Regions from separate parts of the Acetobacter senegalensis genome, predicted to be linked through region 4. Evidence: riboswitches for the same ligand, from Rfam matches in the RefSeq annotation. Region 4 holds a riboswitch; each other region holds the start of a gene.
What was found. A riboswitch is a leader RNA that binds a small molecule or an ion and turns the genes downstream of it on or off. The one in region 4 is predicted to bind cobalamin.
Positions count from the first base shown of each region.

Region 1: another riboswitch for cobalamin. It lies ahead of ASN_RS11495 (TonB-dependent receptor plug domain-containing protein); the one in region 4 lies ahead of ASN_RS14445 (Rieske 2Fe-2S domain-containing protein).
Region 2: another riboswitch for cobalamin. It lies ahead of ASN_RS16415 (TonB-dependent receptor); the one in region 4 lies ahead of ASN_RS14445 (Rieske 2Fe-2S domain-containing protein).
Region 3: another riboswitch for cobalamin. It lies ahead of ASN_RS16485 (DUF1636 family protein); the one in region 4 lies ahead of ASN_RS14445 (Rieske 2Fe-2S domain-containing protein).

Region 1 covers NZ_LN606600.1:2,451,228-2,456,068, forward strand. The annotation lists gene zigA (zinc metallochaperone GTPase ZigA) at 1-1,159, opposite strand, end outside; cobalamin riboswitch at 1,308-1,534, shown strand; gene ASN_RS11495 (TonB-dependent receptor plug domain-containing protein) at 1,660-3,747, shown strand; gene ASN_RS11500 (ABC transporter substrate-binding protein) at 3,747-4,595, shown strand; gene ASN_RS11505 (FecCD family ABC transporter permease) at 4,592-4,841, shown strand, end outside.
Region 2 covers NZ_LN606600.1:3,566,510-3,571,350, reverse strand. The annotation lists gene ASN_RS16430 (cobyrinate a,c-diamide synthase) at 1-1,015, shown strand, start outside; gene cobF (precorrin-6A synthase (deacetylating)) at 1,258-2,016, shown strand; cobalamin riboswitch at 2,253-2,486, shown strand; gene ASN_RS20010 (hypothetical protein) at 2,616-2,879, opposite strand; gene ASN_RS16415 (TonB-dependent receptor) at 2,964-4,841, shown strand, end outside.
Region 3 covers NZ_LN606600.1:3,581,031-3,585,871, reverse strand. The annotation lists gene ASN_RS16495 (TonB-dependent receptor) at 1-981, shown strand, start outside; gene ASN_RS16490 (CYTH and CHAD domain-containing protein) at 1,073-2,596, opposite strand; cobalamin riboswitch at 2,855-3,079, shown strand; gene ASN_RS16485 (DUF1636 family protein) at 3,177-3,533, shown strand; gene cobW (cobalamin biosynthesis protein CobW) at 3,535-4,617, shown strand; gene cobN (cobaltochelatase subunit CobN) at 4,623-4,841, shown strand, end outside.
Region 4 covers NZ_LN606600.1:3,102,699-3,107,539, reverse strand. The annotation lists gene ASN_RS14455 (PepSY domain-containing protein) at 1-69, shown strand, start outside; gene ASN_RS14450 (hypothetical protein) at 576-869, opposite strand; gene ASN_RS14445 (Rieske 2Fe-2S domain-containing protein) at 953-2,047, opposite strand; cobalamin riboswitch at 2,374-2,606, opposite strand; gene ASN_RS14435 (DUF1852 domain-containing protein) at 2,987-3,970, shown strand; gene ASN_RS14430 (methionine synthase) at 3,998-4,841, shown strand, end outside.

The DNA.
Region 1 (4,841 bases), 650 kb from region 4:
CGGGCTCAAAGCGGGGAGCGCCATCTTCCGGTATCAAGCAGTCGTCCAAAGCAGCGCGCAGGGCGCTTTCATCCATGTCCTGCGTACCAATGAACACAATTTCCTGCCGCCGGTCTCCAAACACAGGGTCCCATTTGCTCAGCACAAAGTCGCGCCACTGGTCTGTATCGGGCCACTGACTTTTGGGGATGGCTGCCCACCACAACCCGATGGCCTGATTACGCACCAATGCCCCAGCCTGCCCCAGTTCTCCTACCCAGTCAGGGCGTGTGGCCAGCCAGAAATGCCCTTTGGCCCGGACCACACCCGGCCAGTTGGCATCCAGAAAATGCTTGAATTTTGCGGGTTCGAATGGTCTGCGCGCACGGTAGACAAAACTGCGGATGCCGTATTCCTCGGTCTCTGGGGTATGGTCCTGAAAGCCGTAGAGTTCCTTGAACCAGAGCGGATGCTGGTGTGCTTTCTCATAATCAAATCGGCCTGTGTTCAGAACACGCTCAAGGGGAACCTGGCCCATGTCCGTCTCAATCACATCGGCATCAGGGTTCAGGGCCAGTACAATCTGGCGTGCCGCCTCTACCTGTTCCGGTGTGGCGGTGGAGACCTTGTTGATCACCACAACATCGGCAAATTCAATCTGTTCAACCAGCAGATCCACCAGCGCGCGATCATCTTCCTCGCCCGCTGTTTCTCCTCTGTCTTTCAGGAAATCGGTGGAAGCATAATCCTTGAGCAGGTTTACGGCGTCCACCACTGTTACCATAGTATCAAGCCTTGCGCTGTCGCTCAGGCTGTTGCCATCTTCATCCCGGAACTCAAAGGTTGCGGCAACGGGCAGGGGTTCTGCAATGCCAGTGGATTCAATCAGCAGATAATCAAATTTCCCCTCCGATGCCAGCCGATGAACCTCCTGCAAAAGATCATCCCGCAGGGTGCAGCAAATGCAGCCATTGGTCATTTCCACCAGTTTTTCATCGGTGCGGGAAAGATCGCCTCCGCCTTCTCGCACAAGATCAGCGTCAATATTCACTTCGCTCATGTCATTCACAATAACGGCCACCTTGCGGCCTTCCCGGTTGTTGAGAATGTGGTTCAGCACTGTTGTCTTTCCGGCTCCAAGAAAGCCGGAAAGAACGGTAACGGGCAGCAATGCGGGCATGGAGGGGGCTCCCTGAAGCTGGAAGAGGCGTAGTCCGCCTTATGTGTTATAGTATAACATAACATATCCTGATCGTTCAATCGTCTGCAATGTTGGTGCTGCATGGGGAAGGAAGCGCTGTTTTCTTGACACTCTGCGCGTTTTGGCGGCATCAACCCGGCTTGATGGTTCTCTCTCCGTTGGGGAGCGATGTAAAAGGGAACCGGGTGCGGTGCCGCGTTGCGTGGACATCAAGGCCCGGGCTGTCCCCGCAACTGTAAGCGGCATGCTCTGCCTACTGGCTGATAAGTCAGGCCACTGGGAGGTTCTCCTGGGAAGGCTTGGGCAGAGTGGACTACCGCAAGCCAGGAAACCTGCCATCAGCTGGGGTCGCAGACGGGAAATGCTGATCGGGGGGTGTCAGCAGGCAGACTGGACCATGGGTGTTCCTGAGAGACGGGAGCAACCAGGGTCAGGCTTTACTCTCGTGGCGACGTCTTTTTACCGCGAGGCCTTTTTCTCTGATGTTCCGCAAAACACTTCTGGTCAGTTCCAGCGTCTTCACTCTGTGGGGAGGCATCGCACTGGCGGCTGATGCACCTGTTTCAAAGCCACAGAAAGGTCTGCCTGCCAAAAAACAGATTGTGGCTGTATCGGCGTCCTCCGCCTCTCAGCCACTCTCCAGTCAGGCGGTATCGGAACTGATAACAGTCAGTGCAGCTCGCACGCCTACCCGAACGGATGATATCGGCACGGCTCTTACCATCATTACGGAAGAACAGATGCTGACCCAGCAGCGCCGCACGTTGCCAGATATTCTGGCACGTCAGCCGGGGCTGAATGTGGTGCGCTCTGGCGGGTTTGGGGCGACAACGGCCATTTTTATGCGCGGCAACAATGCCAATGAGGTAAAGGTGCGGCTGGACGGCATGGACGTGAACGATGGCAGCTCCGCCAGCGGCATGTTTGATGCCGGGCAGTTTGTAACGGATGGTCTCGGTCGGATAGAAATTCTGCGTGGCCCACAAAGTGGTCTTTACGGCGCTGATGCCATGGCAGGGGTGATTGATATGACCACGGCGCAGGGGCAGGGGCGTTTCAAACCGTTTGTCCGGATAGAAGGCGGATCATATGGCACCTTCAATCAGGTGATAGGCGCGCGCGGCAGCAAAGGGCGCTTCCATTATAATGTGGAATTGTCCCACTACCGCATGGAAGGCTTCCATTCTATCCCGCGATATATTGAGCGCTATTATGGTGCCACGCAGGAGCAGCGGCACAAAGGCAACCGTAATGATAACCGGTCTGCCAATATCCGGCTTGGTTATGATGTGACCCGGAACTTTGATCTGGGCCTGACTGCACGTCTGATCCAAAGCAACTACCACACATATTCCCTGTACGATCTGCAAAGCGAGGCCTATGGCGGTGGAAATGTGCGGGAACAGAACAATATGAATCAGGCCGTGGTGCGGGGTACGGCGCATCTGGTGTCTTTCAATGGTTTTTTTGATCAGGTCATCGGTCTTGGCTACATGACCAACCGCAACCGGTGGAACGAAACGGGCCTTTATGCCACCGGGCCGGACTATTATCGCTCAAGCCGCCTCAAAATTGACTGGCATGGCACGTTTGATTTCAGAAAATACGGCACACTGCTTATTGGCGCCGAACATTTTCATGATACGTTTGATTCCAGCCATACGGCCGCTTCTGCCTATGATACCGGCTACCATACACAGGCCAGCATGGATACTACGGCAGGATATGGTCAGTATCAGGGGAACTGGAACCATATTCTGTATGGGGCAGCCAATATCCGGTATGATTCCAATTCCCGTTACGGAAATTACGTGACATGGCGGGTAGCCCCCTCCATCCATATTCCCCACACCGGCACCATCATCAAAGCCAGTGCCGGGTCAGGTTTTCACGGCCCTACACTGTATCAGCTTTTTTCCAATCAGGTGGGGTCCAGTTATTCCCAGACAGGTAACCCGAACCTGCGGGCAGAAAGACTGATCGGATATGATGCTGGGGTAGAACAGAAGCTATTGGGCGACAAACTGCATTTTGGCGCAACATGGTATGACAACCGCGTTAAAAACCTGATCCAGTCCACGGAAAATGTTCAGATGGTAGGGGGGTATCCCTATTATCAGTATTCCTATGGCAACGTGGCGCGTGCGCGCATGTATGGCGTGGAAGCCTTTCTGGACTGGAAGGCGCTTAAAACGCTTGATTTCAATCTGAATTATACCTGGACTCATGCACGCGATCTGAGCAGCAATCTGCCTTTGCAGCGCCGACCGCAGCACAAATTCAACTTCAACACCACCTGGACCCCCATTCAGGATCTGACGTTCTCAGGGAATATTCTTTATGTCAGTGGCTGGCGCGATCTTCCTGTTATAGGAACATCCTATTGCAGCACCTGCGGCAAGGGGCATGGTTATTTCACCATAGATATAGCCGCAAATTACAAGATTAACCGTTATGTCAGCATTTTTGCGCGCGCCGATAACCTGCTGAACCGGCAGTATGAAGAGCCAATCGGCTATCTTCAGCCCGGTCGAGGGGGATATGGCGGCGTGACACTGAGCTACTGATGTACCAGTGGCTGCTTCGGCTGGGGCTGTATGGCCTGCTGTGCATGGTGCTTCCTGCTCCAGTAAAAGCGGCTACGCGGATTGTGTCTCTGAACCTTTGTACGGATCAGTTGAGTTTGATGCTGGCGGATCGGGCCGAGATTGCAGGGCTCAGCCCGTTGGCGCGGGATTGCTCTGGTTCGGTGCTCTGCCAAAAAGCGCAGGATATGCCAGTTCTTGCTCCTACGGCGGAAAACGTGATTGGTGCCCACCCTGATGTCGTGCTGGCAGGGCAGTTTACCGCTCGGGTGGCGGTAAAAGCCGCGCGGGAGATCGGGGCGCATGTCCTCACACTCCCTCCGGCTTCTTCTCTCGCGGATATTCCTGTCCAGATCATGCAGGTGGCGCAGGTGGTAGGGCATCCTGAACGGGGCAGGCAGATGGTTGAAGCCTTCCAGAAGCGTCTTGCTGAACTCAGTCTGGCGCGTCATCCGGATGATCCCGTGGCTGTGGTGTATGAAGCCAACGGCTTTGTGGGCGGTTCAAACTCCCTGCCAGATGATGTGCTGGCACATGCCGGTTTGCGTAATCTCTCAACGGTGGCAGGTATTACTGCTGCGGGAAGGGTGCCACTTGAAACCTTGCTGGCGCAGCAGCCAGATCTTCTGGTGCGTGACAGATCAGGCCAGGGTTATTCCCTTGCGCAGGCCATGCTGGATAATCCGGTGTTGAAACAGTTTTTTTCAAAAAAACATGTGGTGGATATTCCCGCCTCCCTCTGGTTGTGCGGCCTGCCTCAGACACTGGATGCCGTTGACCTCCTGCGTCAGGCGCGTGAGGGCCTGATACAGACGGAGGGGACACAATGAAAACCCGCGGCTGGATACTGAATGGTGGGCTGGTGGCCTGCATTATAGCGCTCTCCGCCGTGTCCCTGTTGTGGGGGGAACATGCGTTTTCGTTCACGCAAGCATTGCGGGAATGGCTGGCTGGGCAGCATACGGCAGAGGCTGTTATCCTAGGGGAACTGCGCCTGCCGCGTATGCTGCTGGCTATCATGGTGGGGGGAAGCCTAGGGCTTTCTGGTGCTGTGTTGCAGGGCTATCTGCGTAATC
Region 2 (4,841 bases), 460 kb from region 4:
GGGCGAAGCCGGGAATGGTGCCAGTGCAGATTTGGCAGCATTCACTGGGTGGCCGGTTCTGCTCGTGTTGGATGTTTCCGGGCAGGCGCAGTCTGCCGCAGCTATCGCCCATGGCTTCGCAACGTTCTCTCCAGATGTCAGACTGGGCGGGGTTATTCTCAATCGGGTAGCCAGCCTACGGCATGAAGCTTTGATCCGTATTGGCATGGAAACGGCAGGGCTCCCTGTAGTGGGTGCTCTCCCTAGGCACGGAGCTGTGACGTTACCCGAACGGCATCTCGGTCTGGTGCAGGCTGAAGAACAACCTCACCTCGCCTCACTGTTGGACGAACTGGGCCAGTTCATTGCCGCGCATGTGGATATGGACCTTATTCTGGCCATGGCTGGCAATACTCATCAGCTTAGCGCCACGTCCGTCAGCATATCTCCTCCGGGTCAGCGTATTGCTCTGGCAAGGGATGCGGCCTTTTCATTTATTTATCCTCATCTTCTTGAAGGGTGGCGCGCTGCTGGGGCCGAAATTGTACCGTTCTCTCCCCTTGCTGACGAAGCACCAGATCCAGCTGCAGATGTCTGCTGGCTTCCCGGTGGTTATCCGGAACTGCATGCGGGCACTCTGGCAACAGCAACTCATTTCCACCAAAAATTGCGAGAATTTGCGCTCACCCGGCCTGTTCATGGGGAGTGTGGCGGCTACATGGTCATGGGAACAAGCTTGATTGATGCGCAAGGAGTAAGCCACCGCATGACTGGGCTGCTTGGTCTGGAAACATCTTTCGCCAAGCGCCGTATGCATCTGGGTTACAGGCTGGTCACCCTTACTGCCCCCATTCCCGGCTACAATGCGGGGCAGCGTTTGCGTGGGCATGAATTCCATTATGCCAGCATTACAAATCAACCTGATAACACGCTGGCTCTGGCAGTCGATGCGAATGGTAACGCCGTGCCAGAGGCGGGTTCACGCCGAGGTCTGGCAACTGGCACGTTTTTCCATCTGATTGCCCCAGCAACATGATCCGCATTACCTGTTCCCGGCGGAGGGCTCCAGCTGGATGACTGCAGCACACCGTCTCTCTGCCGTATTCCCCAAGCCTTACTTACTGAACAGTTCCTTCCAAAGGCTATCTAAAGGAGCGTTTGGCATGCGCGCCGTAAATACATGCTTGCGCCGGCAAATACGTATTTTCGGGAAAACAATCATGCCTTCGACAGCATCCTTTATGGAACATCTACTGACCCTCCTGAGGAAAATCGTTCATGCTTGATCTGGTTCTTGTTGGTATAGGAACGGGAAATCCTGACCACTTGACCTTGCAGGCGGTACGCGAACTCAATGCGGCCGATCTCATTCTTATTCCCCGCAAAGGTCCGAACAAGGCGGATCTGGCCGATCTGCGACATACAATTTGTGAGCAGGCTCTGACCAATTCGGCCTGCCGTATCGTAGAGTTCGAGATGCCGCGTCGTGATGTTGCTGATCCGAATTATCGTCATGGCGTGCTGCAATGGCATGATGCGATTGCCCGCGTATGGCAGGAAACCATAGAGGTTAATTTACCCCAAGGCGGTACAGTCGCTTTGCTGGTATGGGGAGACCCTTCTCTTTATGACAGTACCCTGCGCATTGCCTCCAGGCTTCAGCCCGCTCCAAGAATACGCAGCATTCCGGGAATCATGTCTCTTAATATGCTGGCTGCAGCCCATACGATCGCCCTTAATGATATAGGCGCACCGTTTACTGTCACAACCGGGCGTCAGTTACGCGATCATGGCTGGCCTGAAGGAAGCAATACGCTCATTGTCATGCTGGATGGAGAGTGTTCTTTCCAGCATATCCCCTCACAAGATGTCATTATCTATTGGGGTGCGTATGTTGGTATGCCAGAACAGATTTTGCTTTCTGGCGCTTTGTCGGAAATTGGACCGGAGATCATTACCACTCGTGCTCAGGCACGTGCGCACCATGGCTGGATCATGGATATCTATCTTCTTCGCCGTAAAATCCCAGAACAATAAAAGCCCTTCATCAGTTACGAAAAACGGTATGGTTGATGTAGTTGGCGTCATTATTGGCATGATGGGGTAGAAACGATCATAGAGCTTGAGTAACCGCCCCTACTGCCTGACCGTATAGGGGGAACTGACAACATCTGTCTGACACGTTCTGGTACAAGCCGACAATCTCAAATACGGGCGGAATATCCTTGTTTCCGTGCGTGTCTGTATTGAAATCATCGTAATTCCACGCTTATAAAGGGCGCATAGTCGATGGTTCCGTGCAAACGGATGAAAAGGGAATGCTGTATGCTTCGGCTGGACATGATGTCCGGAAGTCAGTCAGCAACTGCCCCCGCAACTGTTGGCGGTGAGAGTCTGTTTGTTATGTTTCCTTGCAGAAACAGGTCACTGGTTCGTTTGGACTGGGAAGGCTAAGCAGAACTCCGTGATCCGCGAGTCAGGAGACCTGCCATCGTCGTGATAAGCCCGGATACCGGTCGGGGATGGCCGTTTTCCAGAAAGACAAACGATGGAAACCTTAACTCCGTTCATTCTTTTGCCGCACACACACAGATATTTCCATATCCAGATGCGCCAGAGCACCGCATTGCGCTGATTCACATCAGCGTTTTCTCTTCCCCATTTTTATAATGGCTAATGGCCCGCTCTTCTGCGTCTGCTCTTTCCTGCGCGTTTGGTCTTCTATTCGCTGGCTCTGCTATCGAAAATCTGTGTTGGCCTTCTTCTTGGGTCAAATTGATCAGAAACGTTCCATCATACACGCATGATACGTACTTACGCTTTGGAAGACCGTCAGGCCTCTGCCGTGCCGCAGGACCATCATGACCGTTTGTCTTCATCTCCCATTTTTCTTTGTTCATACAAATTGTACCGTCCGTTACAAGTTATCTTTCTTTCCCACAGTCATTTTCTTTGCTGGTCTTACTCCATTCTTCGGGCACGCATTGGCAGCGGGGTTATCACCGTCGGTAGAGCCAAAGAAAAGAGCTGAACAGGTTGCCCCCGCCACAAAAAAAGACCGTCCTAACCCAACAGGCGCGCCCCACCGTCCGTCTACTGCACAGGATGTCAGGAAGGTCACCTCCACAGACGGCGCCTCTGAAACAATTCAGGTAACGGCCTCCCGGCATGATCTGTTGGGGCGGGCTGGCACGGCGAGTGAAGGCTCCCTGACTGCACGCGAAATCCAACTTCGGCCTGTGTATCGTGTCGGTCAAATTCTGGAAGCCGTTCCCGGACTGGTGGTGACCTCCCATTCCGGTGAAGGAAAGGCGAACCAGTTCCTGTTACGGGGCTTTAATCTGGATCATGGTACAGACCTCGCAACATTTGTTGATGACATGCCAGTTAACGGTGTCAGCAATGCTCATGGTCAAGGTTATACAGATCTCAATTTTCTTATCCCAGAGGTGCTGGCAGGCGTCGATTATACAAAAGGGCCATTTCACGCCGATATTGGAGATTTTGGGGTTGCTGGCTCCGATCATATGAAACTGGCGGATGACATTCCCCGGCAGATCAGTCTGAGCGCGGGAACTCTGGGTGATTATCGTGCCTATATCGGTGGTACAACCCATTTTTCCAATACCGGCCGGTGGGTCAATGCCTTCACCCTTTCCCATTCTGATGGTCCATGGAGGTATCCAGATAATGCCCGCAGCATGCGTGCTCTTTCACGGTATACCTACGGAAGCACCAAGAATGGTTTTGATCTTACCGCCATGTTCTACCGCGGCCAATGGCGAGCAACCAATGATCAGCCACTTGATGCATATCGGGAAGGATTGATTGGGCGCTATGGCTCTTTAGACCCCACGGATGGAGGTTTTTCCGAGCGTTATAGCCTTTCTGCTCATTATCATCTTGCACGGGATAACTGGAAATGGGTGACCAGCGCTTTTGCTGTGCATGATCGGCTGACATTGTGGAACAATTTTACCCATTATCTGGATGATCCAGTCAATGGAGATCAGCAACAGCAAGATGAAACACGTACAACTGTTGGGGGGAGCAGCGTCTATTCCCGTCAGGATCACGTCGGCCTGATCCAAACAGAAACACGGGTAGGTGTGCAGGGGCGATATGATTTTCTGTATGTGGATCGTCGTCACACACACCAGCGCATTACGTTGCCAAACTGCCCATCTAGTCTTGAGGCCACAGTTCCCTATCTGTGTAACGCGGACACCATTAATCTCGGTGCGGTGGGACTGTTTGTGCAAAACACCACGCACTGGCTGCCGTGGCTGCGAACAGTGGTGGGTCTTCGGGAAGACTATCAGGGAGGCACGGATAACAACCTTGTCGATAATAGTCTGACCCGAAAACACCAGTGGCTGTTTCAGCCCAAAGGTAGCCTTGTCTTTGGGCCTTGGAAAAAAACAGAATTCTACCTGAGCGGAGGACGTGGGTTTCACTCCAACGATTTCCGGTCTGTTTCAGGCTCTTATGCGTCGGACGAATTTACAAAAGGATCAGTCCACGTTCCCCTCATGACATCTGCCGTTAGTGGAGAAGTGGGTGTACGCACCACGCCTTTTTCTCATCTGCATGTTCAGGCTGCGGCCTTTATGATCGATTTTGATTCTGAGCTGAGCTACGATGGTGATGCCGGTGTCACCTCTCCCGGCCCTGCCAGCCGCCGACAAGGTGTGGAATTTTCCGCTCAGTACAACCCGTTCACCTGGCTTGAATTCAATACCGATCTGTCATTTGCCAAAGCGCGCTATCGCGCAAAAAATCTTTCCAGTTACGGTATTGATGGCACCTATGTCACCAATGCACCCAGTTTTGTGTGGTCATTTGGGGTCATGGTGGACCGC
Region 3 (4,841 bases), 480 kb from region 4:
AGTCTTTCGCTTCTGCACAACCGTCTGACGCTGGAAGCGGGCCTGAAATATACGGTCGTCAACCGGCAGGGCCACAACTTCCTGCCAGACACCTCAACGGGGCCCTATATCAATGGCTCCTGGCAGCAGCCCCTGCCCGCCGCCTCCATCCGCTTCAAGATCAATGACGAAAACCAGCTGTTTGCGTCTTCAACCACAAACTTCCGTATTCCCATGAATACGTCACTCTATGATTCCGGCGCCTATTATGCGGGCAGCGGCTATTCCACCCATGCCAACGCCAACATGAAGCCCGAAATCTCCATTTCTGAAGAATTCGGCTGGCGTTATCAGGGACCGCTGGTGATGAGCTCCATCACCTATTTCCACTACAACTTCACCAACCGCCTGTATCAGCAGACCGTCACCATGGCCAATGGCGACTATTACAGCCAGAGCATCAATGGCGGGAACTCCCATGCTGATGGTGTGGATGTTGAAGTGGGCACCCGTCCCATCCTCTACCACCTGCGTCCGTATTTTTCGGCGGAATACATCAACGCCCGCACAGACAGCAACGTGGCCGCCGGCAGCGGAAGCGACTATGTATTCAGCAAGGGCAAGTTTGCGCCGCAGACCCCCAAATACTCACTGGCCTTCAATCTTGATTACGATGACGGGCACTTCTTTGCGGGATACGGCCTGAAATACATCGCCAAGCAGTATTCCACCTTCAACAATGACCAGCATATTCCGGGCTATCTGACCATGAACGTCAATGCCGGTTACCGCTTCAAGGACTGGGGGATCATGAAATCTCCCACCCTGCGCCTGAACCTGCGCAACATCACGGACCGCCACTATCTTGGCTATGTGAACGGCACCGCCGCCAACGCTCTGGCCACCACCGGCGTGTATGGCACCAAGATCAAGGGAGGCAGCAGCACCTACTCCATCGCAGCCCCCTTCATGGTCATGGGCAGTGCAAGCGTCGATTTCTAAAACGACGTCAACACACAAAAATGCCGGGGAAAAACCCCGGCATTTTTTATAAATAGAGAAAAACATAGATTTTTTTTGAAAGAAATTAACATTATGCCCAGAAAGGTTTCGTGTCTCTAAATTTTTTCCAGGCATGCTCAAGGGCATGCAATGCCGCTTTTCTGCGTTTTTTATTCAGGCTTCTGACTGAAGAGACGATTGAATAGATTTTAGTATGTGTTTTTCCTATCTCTTTTAATAAAGTGTCGGCGATAGCTGTATCGTTGATTTCTCCAAGATAGTGTTGCTGTTTTTTACAATGATCCATGTACGGTTTTACGTTTTTTCTAGCGTAAAAATTGGAAAAATAGCTTGCACTATAACGCAGTTTTTTTAAGGTTTTTCTAAGAGTGTGAAGTTCTTCTGCTGATAGGCGGCGGATATAGCTTCCCTGTTTTGTTATTTTATGATCAAGCGGTTTAAGAAGGTCTGGAACAAGAGTGTGCAAAGGTGTTCTCAGGAACATTTTTTTGCCAAGGAGGGGGTGACCTTCTATCCACGCCGAAAGTGAAATTATCAAGATTGTTAACGGTTTGGACTTTAGTTCCTGATGTAATAACTCATGAGATTTTCTTCTTTCTTCTTGTGCGATATCAATCAGAATTTTTTTAAGGCTACTGTCAGCAATTTCCATTAACATGTTTGGAAGCGTATCCTGACAAAATACATCCCAATCACGCGCCTTGCCCAGTAAGCGTCCGATACGACGCAACTCTTTCTGGAAATGCTTAAGAGTATGATCGTCCTCATAATGGGCGAACAAGCGCAGGATCGTCCGAACCTGACGGATTGCGACCCGCATCTGATGGATGCCCTCCATCTCGCTTTGTTCTACAGCAGGCAGATTCAGTATTATTCCGTTCAGGCCTGTTCTCGCCAAACTCCGAAACCCTCCGAGCAAGGTAATTTTCCGGCTTAAGTTTTGAAATTTTGTTTTTTTCGAAGGGGGCGCCGATCCCGTTAGTAGGAAATATCCTCTTTCTGCCTTTGAGAGAACGCCCAGGCGGAGCGGATTATCAGCCATAACTTTTAAAGCAAGATCATAAAGAGCTGTCACTGGCCCCCTTTTGAGCTCCAGTTCTAGTTCCTGAAGATCAGTAGCCTTCTCTCCGCTCCGAAGGACTCCGTCATCAAGGGAACATTCCACTAATGCCCCGTTATGTTCAAACGTATGGACTGTTCTGCGAATGTCGGTCGTCCAGACCGGAGCCAGTTTTCCTCTGAAATCCTTCCTCCAGTTCCGTAAAGGCGTGCCTGAAAGCAGATCAAGGTCAGGTTGTTCTGAAGTCACATGCCATTCCCATTCTTTGCGATGGAAATTCAACTGACGTTTGCTCTGCTGAGTTTTCAAGGTCTGAACATACTGCCCACCGGTCTGTCTGACCCGCAGAGAGAAGCCGACCTGCAACAGGTCAAGCTCTGGTGTATCATAATAGGCTGTTACCTGATGCATCTGAGCAGGTGCCGTTCCTGCGGCTTTTAATGCAATGGTATTCTCAAGCAAAGGATATGCATTAGATGGGAAAAGAAACTTCACTTCAATTTCCAACGGAACTGACGCTTTACTGGGAGCCATGGCTTTAATACGGCCCGCTACCAGACCGCTTTCCTGTTCATTTAAAGGAGATCATGAACAGCAAACGTCTCCGTTACAATCGGATGGCAACGGCGCAAAGATTTTCTTCGGAATGAGACTGCGATTGCAGTAGGAAGATCAATCCATACCCCTCAAGCTATTGTATTTAATGGATATATAAGGGCGGTGACTGGAAAACCGTATGACCGTGGATGGAGCCATGATTGCTCCATCGCTTGACATGATCGGCACTTTGCCGCAACAGCGTTGCACGTTGGTTCCGCTTCATAGATACGTCTGTAAAGCGGCTAAGAGGGAATGTGACAAGGCTCCTGATCAAAGGGAGCTACAAGCACAGCCGCCCCCGCGACCGTGACCGGAAAGATCGCTCTATGCCACTGACCAATCGTCGGGAAGGCGGGTGATCGTTGGGGAAACCCTGATTCCGCAAGCCGGGAGACCTGCCAGCAGACTATTCAACGGGCAGCCGGGGTGTGCTGCAACCGGTTGGACGTTTCTTGCTGCCCTTGACAGCTAGAGTTCCGCCCGTGGTGCCCCAGGTTGCAAGCAAGGCTGGGTCATGACCGCAAAACTCTTTGTTTGCACAACGTGCCGTGCGGGTGAGCCCGTAGTGGAAGGGCAGCCGGTGCCGGGAAGACGTCTTTATACCCTTCTTACCTCCCAAAGCCTACCCTCCGGCCTGGAAATCATTCCTGTGGAATGTCTCTCCGCCTGCAACAATGGGTGTGTGATTGCCTTAAGTGCTTCTGGCCGATGGAGCTACGTATATGGCAGGCTGACGGAACAGGATGTCCCTGACATTCTTGCCGGGGCGGAAGCCTATGCCGCTACACCTGATGGTCTGGTGCCCTGGCGGCAACGCCCACAGATATTTCGCAAACAAAGTCTTGCCCGCCTTCCTCCGCAGGAGAATTGAGATGACAGCCATGCCACACGTCGGAACAGGCCAGAGTACCCTTGAAAAAATTCCGGTAACCATCATTACCGGCTTTCTAGGCGCAGGTAAGACCACCTTGATTCGCCACCTCATGAGTCATCCTCAAGGGCGACGGTTAGCTGTTCTGGTCAATGAATTCGGGACGTTGGGGGTAGATGGAGAAATTCTCAAATCCTGCGCCGATGAAAACTGTCCTGCCGAAAATATTCTTGAACTGGCAAATGGCTGTATTTGTTGCACGGTGGCAGATGATTTTATTCCTACGGTCGAACGGCTTATGGCGCTTCCCGAACGGCCCGACCACATTCTGATAGAAACATCCGGTCTGGCACTCCCCAAACCGTTATTGAAGGCGTTTGACTGGCCTACTATCCGTTCTCGTATCACGGTAGATGGCGTTATCACGCTGGCCGATGCAGAGGCGGTAGCCGAGGGGCGTTTTGCTCCAGACACAGAGGCGGTGGATGCACAGCGGCAAGCCGACGATAGCTTGGACCATGACACACCTCTGGCTGAGGTGTTTGAAGACCAGCTTGCCTGTGCCGACCTTGTCCTCCTTACCAAGGCCGATCTGGTCGATGAGACCTGCCTTAACCGCGCACGGGATATGATCAATTCGCTTACTTCGCGTACCCTGCCCATTATTCCAATCAAGGATGGAACGATTGATCCGCAGGTTGTTCTTGGCCTCAATGCCCAGGCTGAGAACGATCTGGCTGCACGGCCATCTCACCATGATGGCGAAGACGACCACGAGCATGAAGACTTTGACAGCGTGGTGATTGATCTACCGGAAGTCACCGATCCTGCTGCCTTGGTTGACGCGGTACGCTCGCTTGCCCGCACTCAGCATATCCTGCGTGTGAAAGGCTACGTCGCCGTTGTCGGGAAGCCGATGCGGATGGTGTTGCAAGGTGTGGGAGAACGTGTGCGCACGCAGTATGATCGTCCTTGGGGTAAGGAAGCCCGGCGAACGCGCCTTGTGGTGATCGCGGAGCATGATCACGTTGATGCTGCTGCAATCCGTGCCATGCTGACAGGACAGACGCCCCGGAAGGGCTGACCCGCATGCATGTGATCTTCCGAGAAAAGCACGGTCTGGAAGAGACGGAAACGCCTGTCGATCTGGGGCAGAGTCCGGCGGATTTAGTGGTGCTCTCCTTTTCTGATAGTGATCTTGGTGCGTTTGCTGCCGGGTGGCATGCTTCCAAAGGAGGTCTCCCCTCCTTAAGGCTGGCCAATCTTGCGGCCTTACGGCATCCGCTCTCGGTAGATACCTATATTGAA
Region 4 (4,841 bases):
GTTTTGAGCATTTATATAACCAGCGTCACGATCGGTATGAGACGTCTCGGTTTTATAAAGCGCCGGTAAATGTTCAAATAAACGAGAGAAATATCATTTCTAATGAATAATAAGTTTTAGTGATAAATGATAATATCTTGTCTGAAATATTCTATTTACTCCGTCATAGAATACCATCTGATAGCAATTTGCGATGCAAGTTGCATCCTCTACGCGTAAGACGCGCCGCCGCGCTTCCCCACCGCGCGGAAAATCCGGCGGCCACATATCCCATCAATATCAATGATGCACGAATGCTACCATGATCCCCTTTGGGGACACCATACTCGCCACTTATCGGAAGGGAGAGGATGAATCGGCATTGTTCTTTTGTGAGATCTTTTGCGCCCAGATAGGGTCTGGCGGCCCCGCTTTGAACGGGGAAATCCATGACATTACTCACGGCCTGTCTCCTATTAGTTCGAATTCTTTAAACAATCATACGTCTAGCCTGTGTCCACTTGCTGGCGGCAAACTTCGTCTAACGGAACAACGGAAATTCAGGACAACGAGATCATGACATCAATAGTCCGGTGCTATGTGCGACAATACATGCTCATCGCGGCTTTTTGCGCCCCGATCAGGTTCTGGACCGCAATATAGGCTTGCGCGTAATGTTTCCCTGATGCGTCTGCTGATATATCGGGAAGTGCCATTATCATCTCCATCGCCGCGTCCAGAAGCGGCCTGAAATGTGCTTCCAGATAGTTGCCGCGTTCGTGATACGTGATTGGTAAATCGGCCACCATCATTTGAAACAGTTCATAACCATTCTGCTGCAATTGTTCTTCTTCTGGCAAAGACACATCACTTCCCAAAAGGGAAACCACACAGGTTCGATCCGGTGCCAGAAGAAGGATCTTCTCAAGCAAAGGATGAAGAACATGAGAAGACCGCGCGATAATAGGCAATCTCATGGGTCGGCCTCTTCTGCGCTCTTTGGCATCTGACCACACCGCCTGAGCAAATCGCGAAGTTGTTTGATAACCGGGAAGACTTCCTGATTGTGATCTCCGCCGAGGTCTTTCCAGGCGGCCTGTTCCAACTCGACAATCTCGCGATCTTCAGAGAAGACGCGCTCCGTGAATGCGACCACTATTGGCCAGGCAATATCCAGTAAAAAAGGCACTTTCAGTCGTTTGATCGACAACAGACCGAAGACACGGTTGGTCAGCTCCTCACGGTCCTGCGGGAGATACGAGATCCACAGTTCCATCACGGGATCCTCAATCCCTTGCGTTTCAATACGCAGGCTCTGATAGGGATATTGTGTCCTGATGGTCATGACGTCCCGATAGGCAAAATCCCGACCGTCACGGCGTCTCTGGCCGTAAATCAGCGCCTCACTCAAAGGCTGCTTGCCGCCCGTTCGTGCAAACGTGTAACGGGCCTCAACAAAATCATCTCCGTGATCCATTCCCAGAAACCGTGGCTTCATTTTGCCGACAAGTCGGCTGTGCAGAACCTGGTGATTCATATCCATCAGGTTTTCATGCATGAAACTGTAATGACAGTTCACCACCTGGCCGAAGCGCCGCGTGCGGTAACTTCTGTCTCTCACCCTTGGAAAGTCAGGGAATGGGGTTTTGTCCGCAAGAGACTGATCCCCCATAAAAACAAAAATGAGCCCATCTTTTTCTCGACAGGCCCAAGTCCTGAGACGCAGACATTGCGCTTCGGCAGAAACATTGGGCGAAACACATTGTCCGTCTCGGTTATATTTCAAACCATGAGCGATACAGCTTAGAAGATCACCATGGGCCTCTCCTTTTGCGAGCAGAACCTGCCGATGGGCGCACAGGCCATCCAGAGCGTAAGGCACACCGCTTCTGGGACGCACGACGACGATATGCCGTCCTGCAAACCGGACATCGATTGCCTTTTCCCGTCCCAATTCACGGGACCAAGCGACAGGATACCAGAAGTCCGGATTGGTTCTGACTCGTCTTAAATCGATCTGTGCCGCGCACACTGAATGGTCTGAAATTTGGTGAAGCTCGTTTTCCATTGCCTCGGCATTTCAACTGGCTCAGCGCAAAGCGAAACGAAGCAACACCCCGACATAGAGCGTCATACCGTCTCTCACAGTTTCTCTGAGCAAGTGTACCCGTTACCAATACCGGACAGAATGGGTCATTGTCCGGTGACTGAATCTCAAGTGTCTAACGGATCAATGCTGTCTGCAGCACAAAAGCGTCATTCGTATATCGGCCAGAAATGATGGGGGAAAAACCCTGGCCTGAAAAGAGTCCATCGCCTGATTCATCAGGAACGACCGAGGCATGAGGCAGACAGGCATATATTCTCTCCTCCCTTCGGTCATCCCGCCCGATGGTTGGTGGCTGAGCAATGGCAGGTCTCCTGGCTCACGGATCATGGCCAACTGGTTCCAACCTTCCCGTCCCCTATGGGAACAGTGGTCCACGTTCAGAGCGAACGAACCAGCGGCATACCGCCTACAGTTGCGGGAGCAGCCTCCGACTTTGCGCCTGGACGGTCGTCTGACCAGTGCGTGACGGAGTTCCCTATTAACCCGCTTGCGCGGGACCATTGAAGCGTTTGCCTCTGTAACATGCCGCCAAACGCATCCAGCGTGCAAGCTGGAACATCATGGATGGGGCAGAAGGCAGATATCAGTTTTTCGCATGTAGAACGTCCGTCTAGCTCGCCGACACGCCGGAAAACAAGCGCCACATTGATAGTGTCTCTGGCTTTATCTCCTCCGGGTAAAACTTTGCTTCCATCAACCCATGAACGATATTTATGTTTTTATGAAATCAAATCATTTTTGTTCACTGTATCATTCGGGCATAAAGCAGACACCGCTCTTACCAGCGCACATGACGATGACCACGACCTGAGAGAACTGGAAACAAAAATTGGGACCCCCTCGAATTCCCATAAATAAAAATCTGGTTTTTCGTGGTAAAAGGGATGAAGAACCATAATGATTAAGGACTTTACATTCAGTATCAATCGACTTCGCTTTGATGAGAACTATCATCCATCCGATAAGACGCGCCTCACGACCAATTTCGCCAATCTGGCGAGAGGGGAAAGCCGTCAGGAAAACCTGCGTAATGTCCTGCTGATGATTGACAATCGTTTCAATGATCTGGCCCATTGGGATAACCCCAATAGGGATCGCTATTCCGTCGAGCTTGAAATCATTTCCGTCGACATGGATATCGATTTTTCTGGCAAAAGCGACAGCTTTCCGCTGATCGAAGTTCTGAACACGACGATTGTCGATAAAAAAGCCAACAAGCGCATAGAAGGTCTCGCAGGGAACAGTTTTTCCTCGTATGTGCGGGACTATGACTTCAGCGTGTTGCTACCGAAATATAACAAAGATAAGACAGAATTTAACGTTCTTGATAATTACGGGAACTTGCATGGAAATCTTTTTAAGAGCGTTGTGAATTCCACGGCATACAAAAATAATTTCAGGAAATCCCCTGTCATATGCCTTAGTGTCTCAACCAATCGGATCTATCGTCGGACAGAAAATCAGCATCCTGTATTGGGTATTGAATATCAGCAGCGCGAATTTTCCCTGACGGATTACTATTTTAAAAAAATGGGAATGCAGGTTCGCTATTTTATGCCGCCCAATAGCATGGCACCATTGGCGTTCTATTTCTCCGGCGATCTGCTGTCTGATTACTCCGCTCTTGAGCTTATCAGCACCATCAGCACGATGGAGTCTTTCCAGAAAGTTTACCGTCCTGAAATTTACAATGCCAATTCTGCTGCTGCCGATTGTTATCAGCCGAGCCTGAAGAATCAGGACTATTCAAATACCCGAATTGTCTACGATCGCGAGGAGCGCAGCCAGCTGGCGACCGCACAGGGGAAATATACGGAAGAGAATTTCATCAAGCCGTATCACGATGTTCTTGAGCAGTGGTCTGCCAGTTACGCCGTTTGATCAATCAGAAACACAAGGCCATCCCTTATGAAAACACTGCTCCCTACCTCAACGGCTGGCAGCCTGCCCAAACCTTCATGGCTTGCCAAACCCGAGACGCTCTGGTCACCCTGGAAATTGCAGGATGAGGAACTGATCGAGGGTAAACAAGATGCGCTGCGTCTGACCCTGGACGATCAGGATCGTGCCGGAATTGATATCGTCAGCGATGGTGAGCAGACACGTCAGCATTTCGTCACGACGTTTATTGAGCATCTCAGTGGTGTCGACTTCGAAAACCGTCAGACGGTTAAAATTCGCAACCGCTACAATGCAAGTGTGCCGTCAGTCGTAGGCACCGTGACGCGTGAGAAGCCAGTCTTTGTCGAGGATGCGAAGTTTTTACGCACACTGACGAAGAAGCCCATCAAGTGGGCGCTGCCTGGCCCTATGACCATGATCGATACACTTTATGACGGCCACTATAAAAGTCGCGAGAAACTGGCCTGGGACTTCGCCAAAATCCTCAATCAGGAAGCCAAAGAGCTAGAGGCGGTTGGCGTCGATGTCATCCAGTTTGATGAACCCGCCTTCAATGTTTTCTTTGATGAGGTGAACGACTGGGGTATCGCAACATTAGAAAAAGCTATTGAAGGACTGAAATGCGAAACCGCAGTCCATATCTGCTACGGCTATGGCATCAAAGCCAATATTGACTGGAAAAATACTCTTGGTCAGGAATGGAGACAATATGAAGAGATCTTTCCCAGACTGCAGAAATCCAATATCGATCTGATTTCACTGGAGTGTCAGAACTCCCGCGTTCCGATGGATCTGATTGAACTCATTCGTGGAAAAAAGGTCATGGTCGGCGCTATTGATGTGGCAACCA